Linked DNA regions of Paraneptunicella aestuarii. The protein of the gene in region 1 interacts with the protein of each later gene in a pairwise test. Links are inferred from orthologs where the notes say so. Each region holds a gene or a part of one and is shown in the gene's direction. Other genes may lie near its edges. The genes, in order: KIH87_RS00895 and rlmB.

Evidence for each region.
Region 2: the proteins of KIH87_RS00895 (region 1) and rlmB interact in binary tests that used the Escherichia coli proteins (3 or more experiments, as listed by UniProt). The link is inferred for Paraneptunicella aestuarii from one-to-one orthologs.

What each region holds. Positions count from the first base shown.
Region 1 is NZ_CP074570.1:201,417-213,858, forward strand. What follows is about bases 5,473-8,471. They hold KIH87_RS00895 (NAD(P)H-hydrate dehydratase), read left to right. Parts: upstream 5,473-6,211; coding sequence 6,212-7,732; downstream 7,733-8,471. Other genes in these bases: queG (tRNA epoxyqueuosine(34) reductase QueG), read right to left, coding at 5,473-6,212; tsaE (tRNA (adenosine(37)-N6)-threonylcarbamoyltransferase complex ATPase subunit type 1 TsaE), read left to right, coding at 7,744-8,226; KIH87_RS00905 (N-acetylmuramoyl-L-alanine amidase), read left to right, coding at 8,223-8,471. In the rest of the region: feoB (ferrous iron transporter B), read left to right, coding at 1-1,403; rsd (sigma D regulator), read right to left, coding at 1,442-1,903; nudC (NAD(+) diphosphatase), read left to right, coding at 2,057-2,863; hemE (uroporphyrinogen decarboxylase), read left to right, coding at 3,152-4,216; KIH87_RS00885 (cupin domain-containing protein), read right to left, coding at 4,285-4,947; more of queG, read right to left, coding at 5,061-5,472; more of KIH87_RS00905, read left to right, coding at 8,472-9,578; DNA mismatch repair endonuclease MutL, read left to right, coding at 9,640-11,640; tRNA (adenosine(37)-N6)-dimethylallyltransferase MiaA, read left to right, coding at 11,658-12,442. UniProt on the Escherichia coli protein: Bifunctional enzyme that catalyzes the epimerization of the S- and R-forms of NAD(P)HX and the dehydration of the S-form of NAD(P)HX at the expense of ADP, which is converted to AMP.
Region 2 is NZ_CP074570.1:4,528,442-4,540,777, reverse strand. Bases 4,474-7,366 are described here. They hold rlmB (23S rRNA (guanosine(2251)-2'-O)-methyltransferase RlmB), read left to right. Parts: upstream 4,474-5,496; coding sequence 5,497-6,237; downstream 6,238-7,366. Other genes in these bases: KIH87_RS17720 (amidohydrolase), read left to right, coding at 6,252-7,366; rnr (ribonuclease R), read left to right, coding at 4,474-5,490. Outside these bases: KIH87_RS17740 (hybrid sensor histidine kinase/response regulator), read left to right, coding at 1-2,121; KIH87_RS17735 (tetratricopeptide repeat protein), read left to right, coding at 2,291-2,911; more of rnr, read left to right, coding at 3,022-4,473; more of KIH87_RS17720, read left to right, coding at 7,367-7,910; KIH87_RS17715 (GNAT family N-acetyltransferase), read left to right, coding at 8,483-8,947; rplN (50S ribosomal protein L14), read left to right, coding at 9,363-9,728; rplX (50S ribosomal protein L24), read left to right, coding at 9,741-10,055; rplE (50S ribosomal protein L5), read left to right, coding at 10,072-10,611; rpsN (30S ribosomal protein S14), read left to right, coding at 10,623-10,928; rpsH (30S ribosomal protein S8), read left to right, coding at 10,941-11,333; rplF (50S ribosomal protein L6), read left to right, coding at 11,346-11,879; rplR (50S ribosomal protein L18), read left to right, coding at 11,892-12,245; rpsE (30S ribosomal protein S5), read left to right, coding at 12,255-12,336. UniProt on the Escherichia coli protein: Specifically methylates the ribose of guanosine 2251 in 23S rRNA.

The sequences.
Region 1 (12,442 bases):
CTCAGCAACTGGGTGTGCCAGTGTGCGCTTTATCTGCCAAAACCTTGCAAGGGGTCGATGCCTTTAAGAACAAACTGTTAGCCAGTGCTACTGAAGAGGTTGAAGCCTTACCAGAACCTCAAGTTGATATAGACGATGTCGTTACTACCAGTCGTCAACTTGCGAAAGAACACGCCCCCGCAGCCAGTATCGTTTTAAAAAATCAGAATAGAATTGATAGTTTCCTGCTTAATAATGTATTAGGAAGCGTGGCCTTTTTTGTCATTATGTTTTTGTTGTTCCAGAGTATTTTTAACTGGGCAGAACCCTTGATGGATGGTGTAGAAGCGATTATTGAAGGTTTGGCTGGTGCTGTGACCAGTGTGTTGCCTGATGGCATAGTGAATGATTTTGTTTCAGATGCGCTATTTGGTGGTGTGGGATCGTTTCTGGTTTTTGTACCACAGATTATGGTACTGACTTTTATCATTGGCTTGCTTGAAGATAGTGGTTATTTGGCAAGGGCGGCGCTGATTTGTCATAAGCCGCTTAGCTATTTTGGCTTGTCCGGGCGCAGCTTTATTCCGTACTTGTCCGGTCATGCCTGTGCTATTCCAGCCATTATGGCGGCGCGAACCATTGAGTCGCCACGTAAGCGTTTGATTACCATGATGACCATTCCGTTAATGTCCTGTTCTGCTCGCTTGCCTGTTTATGCCTTGTTGATCGCGGCTTTTATTCCCGCAGATCAGTATTGGCTCGGTGTGTTTAACATGCAGGGTTTAACCTTCTTCGCGCTATATATGTTCGGTATTTTCACCGCATTAGTGGTGAGTGCGTTGCTTAATAAGCTTTCATTAAATCATGATAAAACGGAAATGCCGTTTATTTTGGAGCTACCCACTTATCGTTTGCCACACTGGAAACCGCTAATGCAGAGGGTAATTAATAGTGGTTGGCAATTCATCAAACGTGCTGCTCCCGTGATTTTCATGGTGTCACTGGTGCTTTGGGTATTGGGTTATTTCCCTCTGGATTCTAACCTTGAAGGTTCATGGCTAGGACAAATAGGCCATGTGATTGCGCCTGTTTTCGAGCCACTGGGTTTAGATTGGCGCTATGGTGTCGCTATTATGATGTCTTTCCTTGCGCGTGAGGTTTTCGTGGGTGTATTGGGGACGTTATACGGTATTGAAGGTGCAGACGAAAATATCGCAGGACTTGCCGATAATATTGCCGCCGATGGTTTAACTTTGGGCACAGGTATCGGCTTGTTATTGTTCTACGTAGTTGCCTTGCAGTGCGTGGCAACAGTGGCGACATTAAGAGCAGAAACAGGCAACAACAAGCTAGTTTGGAGCCTGTATATTATGTACGGTGTACTGGCTTATTGTCTGGCGTTGTTAGCGGCTAATTTTATTTAGAAAATTAAAACACTGGGATTGCATGGAAGAACAGGAAATTAATCCTGTTCTTTGTTAACCAGTGTTTGTATTAGCTCATCTTCATAACTGAATCTTTCTTCCATCTGTTGACCAAGTACGGCCAGATTCAGGTCGAAACTTTTCATTTCAACGTCATCGTCGTCTGTGATGTTGGCGTAGCGATCATTGAATGAAAGTGCAGTGTCTGTGCTGTCTGAGAACTTGGGGAACAGTTCTTCGGCTTTGGCTAAATCGTCGGTGTCAGACAGGATCTTCTCGTATATTTCAAAGTGGCCTGCTGAAATATAGTCCATCAAAATTTCACAGAAAGATTCGATTTCCTTGGCATCTGGAAGGGCTTTGTCTGCACGTTCAAATGGTGGCAGCCCTGCTAATTGGCAGTATTGCACCAGTAATTGTTTGCGTTCTTGCAACCATGTATCAATTGCAGAATTAAAGCCGCTCCATTTTTCAGTCGCTTGTTGTACTTTTGTCAGCATGATGTCTTATCTCCGACTTTTTTACTGGTGAATATCAACACGTTTTTGAAAGTATAACAAAAAGCGACTGTTACAAAAGTTAACTTAAGTCGAATGGGAAAAAACATTGCTTGATGCTACATTGCACGCAGGTTTTATAGGGAATTCAAGCAGATGATGATTTATAACCCCGACATTAAAACAACTGAACATGCGCATTGGCTGGTGGTTTCTGGCAGTCACCTCGTTATCAATGCCATTGATAACAGCTTGATCGAAGGAACTTGGGAAAAAGTGCCTTTTATCCATGAATATCGGAATGAGCTGGTACAGGTTGGGGAAATCGACGGTAAGCCATGTTATTTGGTCGATATGGGGAGTGAGCAGATTGAAAGCGATGAGCTAACGACTCTTAATTTGCGAGCCATGATGATGCAAATGGGCGTTGACTGGTTTTCGATTTTGGCTCGTGCCTGGCAGGTTGCGCTGTTTCTTCGCACTCACCGGTTTTGCGGACAATGTGGTTCTCGCATGGAGCATGTTGGTTGGGAAATGGCGATGCAATGCCACACTTGTTCCCATCGTTGTTATCCAAGAGTTTCTCCTTGCATTATTGTGGCTATACGTGATGGCGAACGTATTTTGTTGGCGCAGGGGCGTAATCATAAAAACGAAATGCATTCTACCCTGGCTGGCTTCGTGGAAAGTGGCGAGAGCCTGGAAGAAGCGGTGCACAGAGAAGTGTTTGAGGAAGTTGGGGTGAAAGTGAAAAATCTGGAATACTTTTCCAGTCAACCTTGGCCGTTCCCTCATTCGTTAATGGTTGGGTTTCTGGCTGAGTATGATAGTGGTGATATTCAGGTGGATGGCGATGAGATTTTACGTGCTGATTGGTTTACTGCTGATAACCTTCCCAATATTCCACCGACGTTTTCCATTGCTGGGCAGTTAATTCAGGAAACGCTTAAAAAAATGAAATAGCTGGAATTGGATATTTAGAGTCAAAAGGTAGAAATAAAAAAGCCCTACCCGGAGGTAAGGCTCGAATATTTTAGCGTCTTGGTCCCGTTTTACAGGCTTCTTTATTCTTCTATAACGCTAAGCGCAAATAATGTATAGCAGAGTTTTTTTTAGATTGACAAGTAATTTTTTAAAAAAATGTTAAATCTTGCCCAAAAAACGGGAAATTTCTCTGTAAAGTGTGCGTAGCCGCCTTCTGTTGTGTAAACTACCGCAGTTTTTTATCTACCCGGAATTGCGTCAAATTTTATGCAAACACTTAAGAATGATCGTTACCTGAGAGCACTTCTAAAACAGCCTGTTGATAAAACGCCAGTTTGGATGATGCGTCAGGCGGGGCGTTACCTTCCTGAGTACAAGGAAACCAGAAAGCAAGCCGGAGATTTTATGTCTCTGTGCAAAAATGCTGAGTTAGCTTGTGAAGTAACATTACAGCCTTTGCGTCGTTATGAGTTGGATGCCGCGATTTTGTTTTCAGATATTCTGACCATTCCTGACGCAATGGGCTTGGGTTTGTACTTCGAACAAGGTGAAGGCCCTCGTTTCGAACGTCCTATCAATACTAAAGCGGATGTTGATAAAATCGGCATTCCTGACCCTGAGCAGGAATTACAGTACGTAATGAATGCCGTTCGCACCATTCGTAAGGCGCTGAATGGTGATGTTCCTTTGATTGGTTTTTCCGGTAGCCCATGGACACTGGCAACCTATATGGTTGAAGGTGGCTCCAGCAAAGCCTTTACCAGAATCAAGAAGATGGCCTTTAGTGAACCTGCAACCTTGCATTTGTTGTTGGATAAATTGGCTGACAGTGTCACTAGCTATTTGAATGCGCAAATTGCTGCCGGTGCGCAGAGTGTGATGATTTTTGATACCTGGGGCGGTGTATTGTCGTCAAGAGATTACCAAGAGTTCTCGTTGCAATACATGGAGAAAATTGTTTCTGGCTTGACCCGTGAAAACGAAGGTCGCCGTGTTCCTGTTACTTTGTTCACCAAAAATGGTGGGCAGTGGCTGGAGAAAATCGCTGCGACAGGTTGCGATGCTGTTGGTTTGGATTGGACGATTGATATTGCTGATGCCAAGGCGAGAGTTGGTGATAAGGTTGCGCTGCAAGGTAATATGGATCCTTCCATGTTGTATGCTCAGCCAGAAAGAATTCGTCAGGAAGTGGCGACGATTTTAGCGGGCTTTGGTGAAGGTTCTGGTCATGTTTTCAATTTGGGGCATGGTATTCATCAGGACGTTCCACCTGAACATGCTGGTGTTTTCGTTGATGCTGTTCATGAGCTAAGCGAGCAGTACCACAAGTAAACCTTCTTGCTTTGATTTCTTGAGAAGCCGGAAATAAGTCCGGCTTTTTTTGTCTGAATTTTGCGAATTTACTCAGGTAAGTGACCGGTTTTAACGTAGATGAGTGCGCCATCTTCTTTGGTATAAGGCTGATGTGAGCTCATATGTGGGGAGCGGATCCAGGTGCCTTCTGGATAAGTACCGTGCTCATCATAAAAGGTTCCCTGCAAAACCAGAATTTCTTCTCCGCCCCAATGTTGGTGTGGCTTGAATTCAGTAAAGGGAGCCCATTTTACTAATGCGGTGTGCTCTGTGCCAAAATCGTGTAAAGGCAATACTTGTAAGCCGTCAACCATGCCTTGCTGCCATTGCGCAGTGTTGGTATCCAGAGTGAATTGCTTGTTGTCTTGCAAATGAAACTGGTGCAACTTGACAAAAATTAATGCGCCGGATTTGCCCACTTTGGGACTATGAATGCTACCGATAGGGTTACGCATATAGGTGCCTTTGCTATACATTCCGTGTTCATCGCCGAACTCACCATCTAGCACCAGTAATTCTTCGCCACCGCCATGAACATGTTCAGGAAAGCTGCTATTTGGCGCGTACCTTACCAGACTTGTGGCGCGCCCCACCTCTTTGCCAATGCGATCCAGCATCATTCTCTCCACCCGAGGCATAGGGGACTTAACCCATTCGTACTGATGGGGGTAGACCACTTCTTTTTTGGAAAAATCGGAGCGAATTAGCATGAGACTTGAGAACGCCTAACTGCAACTTTGGGGAATTGTATATGATTTCATACATAAACCAAGAATAAAGCTCTGATAAAGGATATCAGTCTGGTGAATATTTAAACTATTCTTTATGCGTCTCTTGGTAAGCCCTTCTCTATAGAGCGAATTAAACGTAAAGTAATACGTTCTTCATTTGATGAGTTGGAATCCTGAGCTTTCTGTTTTTGCTGCGCCAGTGCCCATTCGATATGTTCGATTACTAATGAGCTACCACTCACGTTTCGTTGCTTTTCGAGCGCTTCTACAATGTTTTCTGAAAAAGGCGCATTGCCCAGAGCAACAGCGATATTGCGTTGCCATTTTTGAAAGCCAATGCGTCTAATTGCGGAACCTTCTGTGTTGCGCAAAAAGGTGTCTTCATCCCAGTTGAATAGGGTTAATAAGTCGGGATTATTGAGTGCGTCACGGGTATGAAAGTCTAACTCTTCAGTGACCTGTGCATATCGGTTCCAAGGGCAAATTAACTGACAGTCATCGCAACCATAAATTCGATTTCCCATTAATGGACGTAGATCTTCAGGAATGGCGTCATCCAGCTCAATGGTGAGATAAGAAATGCAGCGTCTGGCGTCGACAACATAAGGTTCAACGATGGCTTGTGTTGGGCATATTTTCATGCAGGCAACGCAGGAGCCACATTCTTCTTCTACAGGCTTATCAATGGGAAGCGGTAAATTGATGAAAAGTTCACCCAGAAAAAACCATGAGCCAGCTTCACGATTAATCGTCAGTGAGTGCTTACCAGTCCATCCGGTTCCTGCCTTTTCGGCAACCGCGTGTTCTAGAACCGGTGCGGAATCAACGAATGGTCTATATTCTGTATTGGGTAAGACTTGCTGGATTTTTTGTCCGAGTTGTTTCAATCGTTGACGTAACACTTTGTGGTAATCACGGCCATGAGCATAGCGACTGATGTAGGCTTTATTTTTGTTTTTCAGTGTCTTGGCAAATTGAGCGTTGGGTGGCAGGTAATCCATGCGAACGCTAATGACTCGCAATGTACCGGGAACCAATGCCTCTGGTTTGTAACGCTTTTCACCATGAGCACTCATAAAATTCATAGTCCCGTGGTATCCTTTTTCCAACCAGCGCATCAGGGCATCTTTGTGCTGATCCAAATCAATATCGGAGATACCAACTTGTTGAAAACCAAGTTCTTTTCCCCATTTCTTGATATTGGCTGTAAGTTCTTCGAGATCCGGCATTGGGAGGTTGGACATTGAAAACCTATGTAAACATTTTTCCGCAGGAGAGTTTAACACACAAAATCTACAAGGCTGAGCAAGTACGCAAGGTTGAGCCTGTGGCGGCAAAGCAAGCCGGGGTGACTATGTATACCCTGATGGAGCGAGCTGGACAGGCGGTGTTTAATGTTTTGCGTGAACAATATGCAGATGCAAAGACGGTTTTGGTGTTGGCTGGTAAAGGTAATAATGGTGGCGATGCCTATGTCGTCGCGCGCTTGGCGTTGACTCAGGGGCTACACGTTACCTTATGTGAGTTTGCGGATATTGAGCGGCTTTCTGATGATGCTAAAACAGCTAGAGAGAAGTGGCTGGCGACAGGAGAGACTGTACGTAACTGGCAGGATCTGAACTTTGCTGTCTTTGATCTCTGCGTTGATGGCTTGTTGGGTACTGGCATTAGCGGCGAAGTGCAATCGCCATTAAGTGATGTCATCCAGAAAACCAACAACGCCCAGATCCCCATTTTAAGTATTGATATTCCCTCGGGTTTACATGCTGACACTGGCTCTGTATGCGGTGTGGCGATGGAAGCGGAACACACTGTGACGTTCGTGGGTATTAAGTCTGGTCTGGTAACGGGTATCGGTAAGCAATGTACTGGAAAGCTGCATTTTCATGATTTGGGTGTCGGTAATGAGTTCCAGCGCTTGGCGGATTCCATCGGTAGAGTATTCGATTTTCGTCAACTTCGTCCTATTCCCAAGCGTGATATCTACAGTCATAAGGGAAGCTATGGGAAATTGTTGTGTATCGGCGGAAACCAGGGGATGCCCGGCTCTATTCGACTAACCGGCGAGGCTGCACTTCGATGTGGCGCAGGGTTGGTGAAGGTTTTTTGTCATCCGGATAATGTTGCCATGGTGTCAAATGGTCGCCCTGAACTGATGCTGGAGCATGAAGAAGAACAACTTGTTGAAGCGTTGAATTGGTGTACTGCAATCGTTATTGGCCCCGGATTAGGCAAAGACGCTTGGGCAATCGATAAATTAAAAGTGGTATTGAACCATGCTTTGGAAAAGCACAAGCATCTTGTGATGGATGCTGACGCCTTGAATTTGTTTTCACAGGATCCCAAATTGGTGATGCCCAAGCACATGGCAATTGTGACACCTCATCCTGCTGAAGCCGCACGTATTTTAAAAACATCGGTGAATGAGATAGAGAACAATCGCTATCATAACGTGCGAGAACTGGCGAACCGTTTTGACTGTGTCGCTTTATTGAAAGGTTCAGGTAGTGTTGTGGCTTCTCAAGGCAACCTGTGGGTTTGTAAAAACGGCAACCCGGGCATGGCAACCGCCGGCATGGGCGATGTACTCAGTGGTGTATTGGGTGCGTTATTGGCTCAAGGCATGGGGTTGCGCCTTACTGCCGTGTACGGTATGTGCCTGCACAGTTATGCCGGTGATTTAGCCAGCAAGGAACATGGAGAACGTGGTATGCTTGCCAGCGATTTATTTCCATATTTACGAAAATTAATTAATCCAGAATAGAGAAGTGTAAAGTGCAAAGTCAGGTTGCATTGTCTTCGGAACAGGAAACCGAATTATTTGCTCAATCTGTTGCTCGCTGTTGCCAGCAAAGTAGTGAACAGATTCGTAGCGGTTTGAATATACATCTGCTTGGTGATCTAGGTGCGGGTAAAACCACGTTTTCACGAGGTTTTATTCAGGCATTAGGCTATGAAGGGCGAGTGAAAAGCCCGACGTATACCCTGGTGGAACCTTATGAGGTCGGAAACTGGTTGATTAACCATTTCGATTTGTATCGATTAGCCGATCCGGAAGAATTGGAATTTATCGGTATTCGTGATTACACCGCAGATAACACCATCAACTTAATTGAGTGGCCGAGCAAAGGCACAGGTATGCTGCCTCCGCCTGATATTGAGATTTGCATTGAGTTTACTGAACAAGGACGTAATATTGTGGTCAAAGGGTTAACGGCAACTGGCGATTCAGTGATACGACTATTACAAGAACAATGAGTGTCATAAGATTCAATTTAGGAAGGTTCAATTTCGCAGTATGGTTATTGCTGATATTCACAGCATTTCCCTTTTTTGCTGTTAGCCAGACTACGAACTCTGTCGATAGCATTCGTGTTTGGCCTTCTCCCAGTAATACTCGAGTGGTGTTTGATTTAAAGAACAAACCCGAGTACAGCTATTTTACCTTAAGTAATCCTCAGCGATTGGTTATTGATCTCGACGCAACCAAGAATGGTGTCGATCTCAATTCCTTGTCTCACGATAGTAAGTTGCTGCATAAAGTTCGTACCAGTAATCCCAAAGAAAAGCATTCAACCCGATTTGTTCTGGATCTTAATAAAGCCGTTAAAGCTCAAGTTTTTGCCTTACCGCCAACGGCTCCCTATGGTAATCGACTGGTTATTGATTTGATGGATTTGGAGCAATCCCAGGCGATTGTCAAAGATCAGCAGTCGAACAACCATAATCGCGATATTGTGATTGCCATTGATGCCGGACATGGCGGTGAAGACCCCGGTTCTATTGGTAGTGCCGGTAGTTACGAGAAGAACATCACGCTCAGCATTGCCAGGAAATTGCAGGAGCTGATTGATGCTGAAAAGGGGATGACAGCGAAATTAACTCGAACCGGCGACTATTATGTTGGATTAAATAAGCGACCTGCCCAAGCAAGAGCGTTCAAGGCTGATCTTCTGGTGTCTATCCATGCTGATGCCTTTACTACTCCGCAACCTAGCGGGGCTTCCGTTTGGGTGTTGTCTGCCAATCGTGCTAACTCCGAATTAGGTCGCTGGATGGAGAAAAGCGAACAGCATTCCGAATTGCTCGGTGGTGCGGCTGAAATTATTCAGGACACGGCAGCTGAGCGTTACTTAACGCAGGCATTGTTGGATATGTCGATGGATCACTCTTTAACAACCAGTTATCAGGTAAGCCGAAGCTTGATTCGAGAATTAAGACAAGTCACCAAGATGCATAAGAAATCACCTCAAGCGGCAAGTTTAGCTGTATTAACTGCGCCAGATATCCCTTCGGTATTAGTTGAAACCGGGTTTATTTCTAATCCCGAAGAAGAGAAGAATCTAAATTGGAGTAAATACCGGGAGAAATTGGCTAATGCCATTTTTACCGGTATTAAAACACATTTTAAAGATACACCACCTGATGGCACGCTTTGGGCCAATCAACGTCATGACAATCGTAAGCGAACTCATCGGGTTGAGAGTGGTGAGTCTTTGTCTCTGTTAGCACAGCGCTACAATGTGTCTGTGACTAGTTTGAAAAGAGCTAATAATTTGAGTTCTGACATGGTTAGAATTGGTCAGGTGCTAACTATTCCGAGTAGTTAGTTTCTAGCAGATAGCCATTATTGTTGCCCAATAACCCGAATGAATAGAGAAGAGAGAATTCTTGAGCATTAAAATATTGCCTGCGCGATTGGCAAACCAAATCGCTGCGGGTGAAGTGGTTGAACGCCCTGCCTCGGTTGTTAAAGAGTTATTGGAAAACAGTCTGGATTCAGGCGCGACCCGTATTGAGGTCGATATTGTTAAAGGCGGCCATAAGCGAGTCTTGATCCGCGATAACGGCGCTGGAATAGAAAAAGATGAATTGGGGCTCGCTTTAAGTCGTCATGCCACCAGTAAGATCCACACTCTGGAAGATCTGGAAAATATTGTCAGTTTGGGGTTTCGTGGCGAAGCGTTAGCCAGTATTAGCTCGGTATCACGATTAACCTTAACCTCCAAACCCGCAGCACAAGAAGAAGCATGGCAAGCTCAATGTGAAGGCCGCGATATGGAAGTGGCGATTACACCCGCTGCTCACCCTAATGGAACCAGTGTTGATGTGCAGGATTTGTTTTTCAATACGCCAGCACGTCGTAAGTTCCTGCGCACAGAAAAGACCGAGTTTACCCATATTGATGAGCTGTTCAAACGCGCAGTTTTAAGCCATTTTGACGTACATTTTGTGCTGAGACACAACGATAAGATTGTGCGCCAGTTTGCGGCTGCGAAAAACGAAGCGGCGAAGTTAAAGCGTGTAGCGCAAATATGCGGCAAAGCCTTTCAAGATACGGCGATTGAGTTTGCCAGCGAGTATCAGGCTATTCAGTTTCATGGCTGGCTAGCGGGTGTTGGCGGTGAAAGAGCGCAGAATGATCAGCAATACGTTTATATTAATGGGCGGATGATGAAGGATAAGCTGATTGCTCATGCTATTCGTCAGGCTTACGAAGGGTTAATTCCATCCGACAGTTATCCAGCTTATGTAGTGTATTTGCAGATGCCCGCATCCATGTTGGATGTGAATGTACATCCAACCAAACAGGAAGTGCGTTTTCATCAAGCTCGTTTGGTACATGATTTTATCTACAAGACCGTAAACGATGCATTGCAACAGCAGATGCAACGGGGGTTTGAGCAAGAGCAAGCTTTCAATTCTGAACCTGTTTGGGGTTCCTCAACATCACAAAAGTCGCAAGAACCGCAAGATTCACACGAGCTTCAAGCACCTCAAGTGCATCAGCTCAATCCGGTGCAATATACTCAATTGTCATCCAATGAGCCGTCGCACCAATATATCAAGCCTTTAACGCATGATGTGTCTCAAGCACCGAACAATACTTCGGATCGAATTACACATGGGGTAAGTGAGCATTCACCTTCGTCAGCCTATTCATCGGGTGCTATGGGGACGGGAAGGCCGCCTTTTGGTGAACGAAGAAATATGGTTGGCAGTAGAAATATTGGGTCAGCGCAGCAGAGAACGGCTTCGAATAATTATCAAAATTTGATGTCTACAGCTGCGCCATCTTTTTCTGCGGAAGCTGCTGGTGTTAGCGTTAGTCATCATGCTGTTAGTGATAAATTGGCAGAATGTGTATTTGTTGAGCCCAGTCATTTATTGCTAAAAAAGCAGGCGTCTTTTTATCTGATCTCGCTGGTGGCTTTGGAGCGTAAGGAGCTAATCACTTCGTGGCGGCAGCAAGTGCCAGTATCACAACCGTTACTGATGCCGATTTCTCTGCCAATGGACAAGTCAATTAAAGAAAACCTGGATGAAAAACGCAGGGCGTTGAGTGAATTGTCTATTGAGCTTATTCCGGTTGATAAACGTTTAGTCTTGCGCAAAGTACCTGCTGGTTATCGTCAGGTTAATTGGGCGATGTATTTGCCTGAACTGTTGCAACATGAGCAGCTACAAACTAATCCTATACTGGCATTTGCAACGGTCATGATTGCTGAAAGCAAAGTGTATGATGATGTTCTGGCAATGTCCTTATGGCAACGGTTTGCGCTCATATTAGGTAAAGAAGATAATTCCCTGAATGGCTTGCTGATGGAAGTGCCAGTTGCCGACTGGGTAGCTCAACACTTAAATTTAACTAAAGAGCCTTCGGTTCAATAACTCGTTAAAAGATATCAATGACTAACACCTCATTACCTCCCGCAATCAGCATTATGGGGCCTACAGCTTCGGGCAAAACCGCATTGGCGATTGCCCTTACCAAGGTGCTTCCTTGTGAAATTATCAGTGTTGATTCAGCGTTGATATACCGAGATATGGATATTGGAACCGCCAAGCCAACGGCTGAAGAGTTGGTTGAAGCTCCACATCGTTTGATCAACATTCTGGATCCGGCGGAAAGTTATTCTGTTGCCGAATTTCGTCGAGACGCATTGCGGGAAATGGCGGACATTACCGCAAAAGGGCGAATTCCGTTATTGGTAGGAGGTACGATGTTGTACTTCAAGTCATTAATTGATGGAATTGCTCAATTACCGGCATCTGATGCCGATATTCGTAAACAGATTGAAAAAGAAGCTGAGCTACATGGATGGGAAAGCTTGCATAAGCAATTGCAAATTGTGGATCCGGAATCGGCACAGCGCATTCATCCTAATGATCCTCAGCGATTAATGCGAGCGATAGAAGTGTATCGTTTGAGTGGTAAAGCGATGAGCGATTTAATGCGAGATAATTGTGACCCGGCTCCTTACCACTTTACTCAGTTTGCAATCGCGCCGCAGGACAGAGCCGTGTTACACCAGTTAATTGAACAGCGTTTTGAACAAATGCTGGCGGCTGGGTTCGAAGCTGAAGTTGCTAAATTGCTTGCTCGTGGAGATTTAAATTTAGATTTACCATCAATGCGTTGCGTTGGTTACAGGCAAATGTGGCAATACTTGACGGGTGAGCTAAACTTGCA
Region 2 (12,336 bases), 4.3 Mb from region 1 along the record:
AGACTGATCAATCGGTTTTTGGTCGGGGCATTCTTTGTCATAGTTGTTGCCCTCGCCGGTTCTCTCTATCGAGCCTTTGAAGTTGGCTTTTTGCCCATAATGTGGGCGCATATTGTTATTTCTATCATTTTTGCTTTTGCCGCCCTATTTAGACATCGGCTTGTTACCGATTTGAAAGCCTATATCGTGGTAGGTTGCCTGTTTTTTATTGGTTCTACTGGTTTGTTTACGTTTGGGTTATCGGGGGCTGGTACTTTTGTATTATTAGGTTCTGTGATTTTTAGTCGCTTGTTTATTAATATCCGGGCGGCGGTGATTATCTCATTTGTTTCCGTCTTAATCATGGGTATACACCTTTACTGGTCTTATATGGGAGACTTGGTTTTCCCCAGAATTCCTCCCGATTACGTACTGACACCACAAGCCTGGATCAACAATATTACTGGTTTTGTATTCATTGGCATGGTGTTGCTGTATGTGGTGGATTACTTTTTTAATCAATTAGTTCGGGTTTCCGAACAACTACAGAAGGAAGTCGATCGAGGGACAGTAGAATTGGAGAAATCCGAGCTGATACTGTCTGCGGTATTAAACACTTTGACTTTTGGTGTGATGTGGAAAGATCGCAATTTAAGGTTCATGGGATGTAATCAACACTTTGCTAGAGAAGCAGGGCTGGTGTCGCCGAGGGAAGTCGTCGGAAAGACAGATTTCGATTTATCAGCCGATCGCAGATATGCCGAGCGATACAGAGAGCAAGATATGAATGTTATTGCTACTGGTCGCTCCATGCTAAATTTGCTCGAACACTTACGTGAAGAAGATGGTTCCGAGCGATATTTGATTGTTAACCGGGTTCCGCTACAGGATCGGCAAGGCAGTATTATTGGTGTTTTGGTTTCGTATGTTGATATTACCGATACCAAGAAAATGGAAATGGCACTTCGGGAAGCAAAATACAGTGCGGAACAAGCAAGTAAGGCGAAATCTGACTTTCTGGCAACCATGTCCCATGAAATTCGAACCCCAATTAATGGTGTGATGGGGTTGTTGGAATTAGTGTTGGATACGGAATTAACCGACAAGCAACGAGAGTTTTTAACCAAGGCTGAACTGTCAGCCAATACCCTGCTGCATATCATTAATCAGATACTCGACATTTCCAAAATAGAAGCGGGAAAAATGGAAGTTGAGAATGTGCCTTTTGTGCCAGCCGATATTCTGTCTCAAGTCAAAAATCAATTGTCACACATGGCTCAGAGTAAAGGGGTGACGCTGGATATCGTAGGCAAAGGACGTGTCGAACAAAAAGTGCTGGGGGATCCTACCAAGTTGCTGCAAATACTGATTAACCTCTGCTCTAACGCCATTAAATTTACTGAGCAAGGTGAAGTGCGTTTAACAATGGGAGCGTTACCGGGCAGTGGTGATGAGAAAGGGAAATTGAATCTGCGCATCGAAGTGCAAGATACCGGGATTGGCATCAAGAAGGCACAATTAGGCAAGCTGTTCGACAGTTTTACTCAAGCCGACAGTTCAACCAGTCGGCGTTTTGGTGGAACCGGTTTGGGATTGGCTATTGTAAAGCAAATGCTGGAATTGCAGGGTGGTAGCATTAAAGCGGTGAGTCAGGAAGATGAAGGCACCACGTTTACGTGTTTTATTAGCTATGACATGTATGAGGGTAAAAGTGTAGGGGTTGTTAAAGGTCAACGCACTAATCTGCAAGGACTAAAGGTGTTACTGGTTGAAGACAACGACATTAACCAGCTTATTACCAAGGAGATGCTATTTCTGGAAGGAGCATCTGTACAAATAGCCGATGATGGTGTCGAGGCGATGGCGTTACTGGAAAAGGAAGACTTTGATGTTGTTCTGATGGATATTCAAATGCCGAGAATGGATGGTATTGAGGCAATAAAGCTCATACGAGCGGATTTAAGGTGGCAATCATTGCCGGTTATTGCCTTAACGGCCAATGTGTTAAGCCATGAAGTAGAACTTTATCATCAGCTTGGATTCAATCAGCATTTAGGAAAACCTTTCCAGAGAGAACAGTTGGTTTCGGTTATCAACGAGGTATTGCTTAGTAGCAACTCGACGATCACGACAAGTCATTGATCAATATTTAATCGCTCAGGATTAAACGGCGTGAAATTTGCACTTTCTTTTGTCGATTAAAAATTGCTCTGATTAAAATTATCACTTTACCAATTTCGGTAATTGTCGATAACTAGACTAATACGACGGCTTGCTACGAGTGCTGAATTTAAATTATTCGGGAAAAATCATGCTGAGATCCTTGTTACTTACTGTTCTGATTTTGTTTGGGATGCCTGCTTATGCTGCTGAAGAAGTGAAAGCAGTGCAATTGTATACCCAAGATGAACTGATCCGCATGATTGAACGCAATGAACATCTGGATCGCGTTGTTATGGATCGTTGCCAGTTAGTTCAGGATATTGAAGCCCGAGCGGAAGTATTAAAGGTTCCTGCTTATCAATTTTTGTGGGGCGATATGCTGGCTTGGGGGGTCTGTGTTGATGCTAGTCCTGAGCGAGGCATTCGCTTCATGGAAGATGCTGCTCTGCAGGGACTTCCAGCAGCATTGGAGCAATTGGGACGATATTATGCGAATGGCAAGTTAGTACAAAAGGATGTTGAACGTGCTGTTACCTACCTTCGAGAAGCGAGTTCTCTAGGAAATCTCAAAGCTCAAATACAGTTAGCGGAGCTTTTTATCGCAGGCAATGGTAGCCCTTATGATTTCGAGAATGCCTACCATTGGTTGTATAACGCGATTACTGACGATAAGAAAACCCACGCAAAAATTGCGGAATGTTTGGCTGGTTTGGAAAAATTGATGCATCCCAAGGCTGTGCGACATGCACGCCGCCCACTCGATTCCTAATTTTCTTATACAGGTTAACAACGAAAATAAAAATATCGCTACTTAAATATCTGATGCTGGTTATAATTGGGCTAAAAATATAGCAGGAAAACCAGGTCTGCCCATTCCCTATGCAAGATGACCCTCATTTCGAACGAGAAAAAGCCAAGTACGACAAGCCTGTGGCGAGTCGTGAGTACATTCTTAATTTGCTCGACAAATACAAAACGCCGCTGACATTTCTGGAAATTTGTCATCTGGTAAGTGCTTCTACTGAAGAAGACCGAATCGCCATCCAGCGCCGCTTAAGGGCAATGGAGCGAGAAGGGCAAGTCATTTTTAATCGTCACAAGAAGTATGAAAGAGGCGAACCTGAGACCTTATCCAGAGGCAAGGTTATTGGTCACCGCGAGGGCTATGGATTCTTGCAATTAGAGGAAGGCGGTAAAGACCTTTATATCTCTGCTCAACAAATGCAATCGCTGATCCACGGCGATATTGTTGCAGCGCGCCTTGGAACAAAAGATTTAAAGGGCCGCAGAGAAGCGCAAATTGTCAATGTCATCATTCCCAGAACTGAGCCTATTGTAGGGCGTTTTTATATGGAGAATGGCGTTGCTCTGGTCATTCCTGACGATGCTCGCATTCATCATGAAATTATTATTCCACCTGAACATGTTAAAGGCGCTCGTCAAGGGCATGTTGTGGTCGTGGAAATTACGCAGCGCCCACGCAAGCGAGCTAACCCATTAGGGATAATCACGGAAGTGTTGGGTGAGCATATGGCTCCGGGTATGGAGATTGAAGTCGCGCTACGCACTTTTGATATTCCTCATGAATGGCCAAAAGAAGTTAAACGTGAGGTTGCCGGTGTTGCCGATACGGTTCCCGAGGAAGCTTACGCGGGACGTGTTGATTTGCGTGAAATGTCGTTGGTGACCATTGATGGCGCAGATGCTCGGGACTTTGATGACGCAGTTTATTGTGAACCTCATGGTGATGGTGGCTGGAAGCTTTGGGTTGCTATTGCTGATGTGAGTTACTATGTTCGACCTGGCACTCAGTTAGATGAAGAGGCGCAACTTCGAGGAAACTCAGTGTATTTTCCCGAGCAAGTTGTTCCCATGTTGCCCGAAAAGCTGTCTAACGGATTGTGCTCGTTAAATCCGAATGTTGACCGCTTGTGTATGGTGTGCGAAATGCACATTGGCAAAAATGGCGCACTGAAAGATCATCGTTTCTACGAAGCCGTGATGAACTCTAAAGCTCGTTTTACTTACACCAAGGTGTGGGACATTTTGCAGGGCGACCCGGAATTACATCAACGCTACGAAGCTCACGTTAATAATTTGCATGAACTGCATAGTTTGTACAAAGCACTGAAAAAAGCGCGTCGCCGCCGTGGTGCTATTGAGTTTGAGACTCAGGAAAGCAAATTTGTCTTTAATGCTCAGCGTAAAATTGAACATATTGTGCCGCTGATCCGCAATGACGCTCATATGATCATCGAAGAATGTATGATCATGGCGAATGTGTCAGCAGCGTTAACCTTGTTGAAACATAAAGCGGAAGGTTTGTATCGTGTTCACGACGAGCCAAATCCAGAACGAATTCAAAGCTTCCTGTCTTATTTAGCGGAAGTGGGCATTGAGCATAACCTTCGCGAAAGCGCGACACCAAGAGATTTTAGTGAAGTTGTTAAATTGATTGATGGGCGGCCTGACCAGGAATTGATCCAGACCATGCTGCTTCGCTCAATGCAACAAGCAGTGTATTCCAATGAAAACATTGGCCACTTTGGATTGTCGTTAAAGGCTTACGCTCACTTTACATCGCCTATTCGTCGTTATCCTGATCTGGTTGTGCATCGTGCTTTGAAAGCGATTAATGATAAAGCGCATAATCGTGAATCACTCACCGGTGGCAAGGTATATGCTGAAGCGGAAGTGGCTGTATTAGGTGAAGAATGCTCTATGACCGAGCGCCGTGCCGACGATGCAACCCGTGATGTTGCTGATTGGCTGAAATGTGAATTCATGCAGGATCATCTGGGCGATAGCTTTGAAGGTGTGATTTCTGCCGTTACTAACTTTGGGTTCTTTGTCCGTTTGGCTGAGTTCCATATTGATGGTTTGGTACATATCACTTCCCTTGGCAACGATTACTACCATTATGATGAAGTGAAGTTGTGTCTGGTTGGCGAAGCCACAGGCATGACATTCCGTTTGGGCGATCAGGTTACTGTTAAAGTGGTATCGGTCAGTCTGGACGAGCGTAAAATTGATTTCGTGCTGGATATGCCTATGCCGAAAGGTAAGAAGGCGGTAAGACGTTCTCGAACAGCGAGAAATGCTCAGCACGCGGACTCTGCGCGAAATGATTCTGGTAGAAAAGACTCTGGCAGACACGACTCGGGTCGACACGGTTCAGACCGTAAGGATTCCGGAAAGCACGGTGCAGGGAAAGGGGGTTCAGATAAACCCGGTTCCCGACGTTCTTCAAGTAAACGGGATTCAACTAAAGCTCGAAAATCCAGTTCTGGTAAAGCATCAAGCCATCGTAAGGGTGGCAGCTCAAGTAAGCGTAAGAAGAGGAAATAATTCTGTATGGCACAACATGAATGGCTATTCGGTATTCATGCGATGGAATCACTGCTGGCAAAAGAGCCAGAGCGTATTATTGAAATGTTTGCCTTAAAAGGACGTGAAGATCAGCGTCTGAATAATGTGATTAATGAAGCGCGTAGATTGGGAATTTCAGTTCAATTCTGTCAACGCAAGGCGCTCGACGATAAGGTGGATGGAGCTCAACATCAGGGCGTAGTGGCGCGAGCCAAGCCGGGTCGAGTGTTTGATGAAAAAGATTTGCAGAATCTGCTGGAAAATCAGTCCAATGGATTTTTCCTCGTTCTGGATGGCGTAACTGATCCGCATAATCTCGGTGCTTGTTTGCGTACAGCTGATGCCGCTGGTGTTCATGCGGTGATTGTGCCGAAAGATAAATCTGCCAACTTATCTCCTGTTGCACGTAAAGTCGCCTGTGGCGCGGCGGAGGTTATCCCTCTTATTCAAGTGACTAATTTGGCTCGTACCTTACGCGCAATGCAAGAAGCCGGTGTGTGGGTGATTGGTACTGCCGGTGAAGCAGAACAGCTTATTTATGACTGCAAACTTGATGGTGCATTAGCTGTGGTGATGGGCGCAGAAGGTAAAGGTATGCGTCGATTAACCCGGGAAACCTGTGATGAATTGGTGAAGTTACCTATGGCGGGAAGCGTATCCAGCTTGAATGTCTCTGTCGCGACAGGAGTGTGTTTGTATGAAGTCGTTAGGCAAAGATTAGGGTAAAGGTTGGAGTCGCAATGAGAAGAATGGGCATGAAACGCTATATTTCTACGTGTTTTGCAGCCATAGGCGCATTCACTGTAAGTTCGTCATTGATGGCTGAGACTCTCATTCACAATGTGAAGGGGTATAGCTTAAATGCTCAGAAACAGCTGGTTCAATTCGAAGCCTTGGCATTCGATGGCAACAAGATAACCGGTATCTATAAGAAAACACCTGAAGAAGGCAAGTTCGATAAGGTGATTGATGGCAAAGGCCAATCACTTTTGCCTGGTTTGATTGATGCGCATGGTCACGTACTGGGTTATGGAATGGCCTTGTCCAGTGTTGATCTGGTTGGTACCGCTTCGTTGGCTGAGGCGCAAAAACGCATTCGTGAACAATCACAAAAGAAGCAAACGGGGTGGGTGACAGGAAGAGGTTGGAATCAAGAACTGTGGACAAGCAAACAGTTTCCCACAGCAAAAGCCATTGATGAATATGTGTCTGAACGCCCTGTAATGTTGGCTCGTATCGACGGTCATGCTTTGTGGGTGAACTCAAAGGCAATGGAGTTGGCGGGCATAAGCCGCACTACGGTGTCGCCTGCTGGTGGCGATATTATTAAGGATGAACAGGGCAATCCAACGGGCGTGTTGATCGATAATGCTATGGATTTGGTCTACAAGGTGATGCCAAAAATCACGGAACAAGAGCGCCAGTTCTATTTATTGAAAAGCTTAAATGCGTTAGCGGCTACGGGCTTAACGTCGGTGCATGATGCAGGTGTAAGCCCGGAAGTCATCAACTCTTATAAAACTTTACAACAACAAGGCAAGCTACCTATTCGAGTTTATGCCATGTTGGCGGTCACAGCTGAGGGTGCAGACGATGTCTTGAAAGCCGGCATTTATGAATCGGACGATGGTATGTTGTCGGTTCGCAGTGTCAAGATTTCTGCCGACGGTGCATTAGGCAGCCGTGGTGCGGCTTTGCATCATGATTATTCGGATAAACCGGGGCAAAAAGGACTGCTGTTGCATTCTATTCCAAATTTGGGGAAATACGTTGATGCCGCCATGATAGCGGGGTTTCAAGTGAATATTCATGCTATTGGTGATAGAGCCAATACCCTGGTTCTGGATGAATTTGCCAAATGGCATAACGTGGCGGGTAAGGCTGAATTGCGTCATCGAATTGAGCATGCACAGATTATCCGGCCGCAAGAACTACCACGTTTAGCGCAATTACAGGTTATTGCTTCCATGCAACCAACCCATGCGACCAGTGATAAGAACATGGCCGAAGACCGTTTAGGAAAAGAACGTATTAAAGGCGCTTATGCATGGGCTTCGCTACGTGAATTGGGTGTAGTGTTAGCTGGTGGCTCTGATTTTCCTGTTGAGCCTGCAGAACCTTTCTTTGGATTACATGCAGCTGTGACTCGTCAGGACAGAAATAATGAACCTTTAGGTGGTTGGTATATAAATGAAGCCGTTGATAGACAAACGGCACTGGAAATGTTCACTTTTAATGCCGCTTATGCCGCGCATCAGGAAAACCTGATTGGTACATTGGAAGTTGGCAAAGAAGCCGATTTTATTCTCACCGAGCAAGATTACTTTGAAGTAATACCTGAAGACATCTGGAAGATTAAAGTCAATGAAACCTGGGTGGCGGGGGATAAAGTCCTTTAAGTGAAATTTTTTATTTCTTCTCTTGAAAATCCCCTCTATCGCCTAAATTTCGGTTTTGTTCCTCTACGGAATGTAATTTCATGTCCATTGGGTGGTTGTAGGAAGTATGGATATAAACTCAATCAATCTTGGGTGAATTTAAATGAGCAACAATCCTAACTGGCCATCAAAAACTGGTAACCCTTCTGGCCCGGGGCGCGGTAATAACCCCCCTAAAGGTAAGTAGTTTAATAGCGCTAAATCTGAATACCTGTTTTATTAAGAGTTCTTAAGGTTGCAGGTATCAGATGACTCATTCGAGCTAGCTTTAACATCTGCAATAGTAATAAATAATTTACTTTCCTCGCTTGCAAATTCATTGAATTTATATTGTTTATAGAACACCTTGGCATCAACCACTACCAGAGGAAAGCCCACTTGAATATTGGTTGAGAGCACTTTTGAGCGCATTTACAGAGGAAAAATATTGGGTTTCGCTACTCCTTTTTAAAAAGATGATGTTGGCTTTACTTGCACTCCAATCTAACTGAAATTACATTGAATGCCTTTTCAATTTACGTGTTGGTTAGGTTATGCAGATAGTTCAGGTGCAACCTCATAATGAGTATATCTACCTTAATTTAGCGCAAGCCTATGAAGCTGAGTTTTCGGCACTTACACATAAAATGCCGAATGCTGACGGTTTGTTTTCGCTAGATACTCACCTTAATGACAAAACTTTGGCATTTTTGGCCTATGAAAATGATGTGCCAGCAGGATTTATCGTATTGGCGTTAGAGCAAGTGCGCTCTTATGAAGTGTGTGAGTTCTATATTGTGCCTAGCTTTCGTCTGCGTCATTTGGGCATTAAACTGGCGTTTTCTATTTGGCAGAAGTATCCAGGAGCCTGGGTGGTAAAACAAATTGAAGGTGCTGACTATGCCACTACTTTTTGGCGCAAAGCCATTAGCGAATTTACTCAGGGAAGGTTTGACGAGGACAAATACCTTGATCCCTACTGGGGCTTGGTAACCCGGCAGGTTTTTTCTATTTATTAAGAAGCGTAACTCTTTTAATGTTTCTTACTCGGTACTTCAAGTGTGTTACAAGCTTATATTAACTATATAGTTGCTTCTTCAAGCAAAAACGATTCTCTTAAATTACCTGAAGCTATTATTACCTCTCAATCCAATAAATAGCTTTTACTTTCTCTCGATAAACGAATACAATCTGCGCCCGTTAACCGGCTTCATTTCGGTTATTTTTACTTCCAAAAGCACCTGTTTTTACGACATCAAATTAATTTGATATTTGATCTGTCTTTCACCTTTCTTTTCTGTTATGATTCCGCGCCCTTTTTGTGGGGGTATGTATAGAAAGTCGCCTGTTTTTAGGTGTTATGCACAGAAAAGCAACGACTTTTTGCTATCAATATTACTCGAGAGAGTTTTGATTTAAGCGGAGCACTAACTAATGATCCAAATGCAAACTAACCTGGATGTTGCCGACAACTCCGGCGCTCGCAGGGTTCAGTGTATTAAGGTTCTGGGTGGCTCTCACCGCCGTTACGCTGGTATCGGTGACATCATCAAAGTTACAGTTAAGGAAGCAATTCCTCGCGGTAAAGTTAAAAAAGGTGATGTGTTAAACGCGGTGGTGGTGCGTACTAAGCACGGTGTACGTCGTCCTGATGGATCTTTGATCCGTTTCGACAGTAACGCTGCTGTATTGTTGAATGCCAACAAGCAGCCAATTGGTACGCGTATCTTTGGTCCGGTTACCCGTGAGCTTCGTGCTGATAACATGAAGATCGTCTCATTGGCGCCAGAGGTACTATAAGGAGTCACGATAATGGCAAGAAAGATTCGTCGTGATGATGAAATCGTCGTATTAGCAGGTAAAGACAAAGGTAAGACTGGCAAAGTTGTTAAAGTTCTTACTGAAGAAAGCCGTCTAATCGTCGAAGGTGTAAACTTGGTGAAAAAACATCAGAAGCCTAACCCTCAGTTTGGCATCGCTGGTGGCATCATCGAGAAAGAGGCACCCATTCACGTATCAAATGTAGCGATCCTTAACCCTGCAACGGGTAAAGCAGATCGTGTAGGTTTCCGTGTTGAAGGCGACAAAAAAGTTCGTATCTTCAAATCTAACGGTGAAGCAATTTAATTAATTGGAGAAGACGATGGCGAAACTGCATGATTTCTACAAAGACTCTGTCGTACCAGCTCTTGCCAAAGAGTTCGAGTACAAAAGTGTCATGCAAGTCCCTCGATTGGAAAAAATCACTCTAAACATGGGTTTAGGTGAAGCCATTACAGACAAAAAGATTTTGGAAAATGCATCAAACGACATGATGCTGATCGCAGGTCAAAAACCTGTTGTCACCAAAGCTCGTAAGTCTGTAGCTGGTTTTAAAGTCCGTGAGGGCTATCCGATTGGCTGTAAAGTAACCCTGCGTGGTGAGCGTATGTGGGATTTCTTTGAGCGTTTAGTCTCAATTGCAATTCCTCGTATCCGTGACTTCCGTGGCTTAAATCCTAAGTCATTTGATGGTCGTGGTAACTATAGTATGGGCATCCGTGAGCAAATCATTTTCCCTGAAATCGATTTCGATAAAGTGGATAAGGTTCGCGGTATGGACATTACGATCACTACTTCTGCTAACACTGACGCTGAAGCAAAAGCATTGTTATCTGCTTTTAACTTCCCGTTCCGTAAATAAGGTGTAGGGTTATGGCAAAAGAATCAATGAAAGCGCGTGAAGTAAAGCGTGCAAAGCTAGTTGCAAAATATGCAACCAAGCGTGCTGAGTTAAAAGCAATCATTAGCGATGTAAACACTTCTGATGAAGATCGTTGGGCTGCTGTACTCAAGCTACAACAACTGCCACGTGATTCTGCTCGTACTCGTCAGCGTAACCGCTGCCGTGTTACTGGCCGTCCACATGGTTACCTTCGTAAATTCGGTCTGAGCCGTATCAAGCTTCGTGAAGCTGCGATGCGTGGCGAAGTCCCTGGTTTGAAAAAAGCCAGCTGGTAAGGAGTAGCAAATATGAGTATGCAAGATCCAATCGCGGATATGTTTACCCGCATTAGAAACGGCCAAATGGCTAACAGAATCGCTGTTTCTATGCCTTCTTCTAAATTACGCCTTGCTATCTGCAAAGTGTTGAAAGACGAAGGTTACATCGAAGATTTCGCTGTTGAAGGTGACGTTAAACCTGAACTGAATGTTACTTTGAAGTACTTCCAGGGCAAGAGAGTTATCGACACTATCGAACGTGTAAGCCGTCCAGGTCTGCGCATCTATAAGAAAAAAGATGAGCTGCCAAAAGTGATGGGTGGTCTAGGTGTAGCGATTGTTTCTACCTCAAAAGGCGTGATGACTGACCGTGCTGCTCGTAATGCAGGCATGGGCGGTGAAATCATCGGCTATGTAGCATAAGGGGAGGCACTAATGTCACGCGTAGCAAAAGCTCCTGTGGAAGTCCGCTCTGGTGTTGAAGTAGTCATCGCCGGACAAGGCGTCACAGTAAAAGGTAAAAACGGTACGTTGGAACGTGTATTCAACGACGCAGTAGAAATCGTTCAGGAAGAGAATCAATTGAAAGCTCTTCCTCGTGAAGGTTTCGCTGACGGTTGGGCGCAGGCAGGTACTGCTCGTGCTCTGTTGAATGCGATGGTTATCGGCGTTACTGATGGTTTCCAAAAGAAACTTGAGTTAAACGGTGTTGGTTATCGTGCTCAAGCTCAAGGTAGTAAGTTAAATCTTACTCTTGGCTTTTCACACCCGGTTGCTTACGAAATGCCTGCTGGCATTACCGTTGAAACACCAACTCAAACTGAAATCCTGGTTAAAGGCAGTGATAAGCAGTTGGTTGGTCAAGTTGCGGCGAACATCCGCGGTTATCGCCCACCTGAACCTTATAAAGGTAAAGGTGTTCGTTATTCTGACGAAATCGTTCGTCGTAAAGAAGCCAAGAAAAAGTAAGGGGTTAGTACGATGGATAAGAAAACATCTCGTTTACGTCGCGCTTCCCGCGCACGTTATAAAATCCGTGAACTGGCGGCTCATCGCTTGGTAGTTCACCGTACGCCTCGCCACATCTATGCACAGCTGATCACCCCTACGGGTTCAGAAGTGTTGGCTGCGGCATCAACTGTTGAGGCAGATGTACGTAACAGCCTTAAGAACACCGGCAACGTTGAAGCCGCTGCTTTCGTTGGTAAAGCGATTGCAGAACGTGCTTTGGAAAAAGGTGTTAAAGAAGTGGCATTCGACAGAAGTGGTTTCAAATACCATGGTCGTGTCAAGGCACTAGCTGATGCAGCTCGTGAAGCTGGTCTTCAGTTCTAGGAGTGATTTATGGCTAAAGTAGAAGTTCAAAATGGTGAAATGCTGGAAAAGTTGATCGCTGTTAACCGTGTTGCAAAAGTGGTTAAAGGTG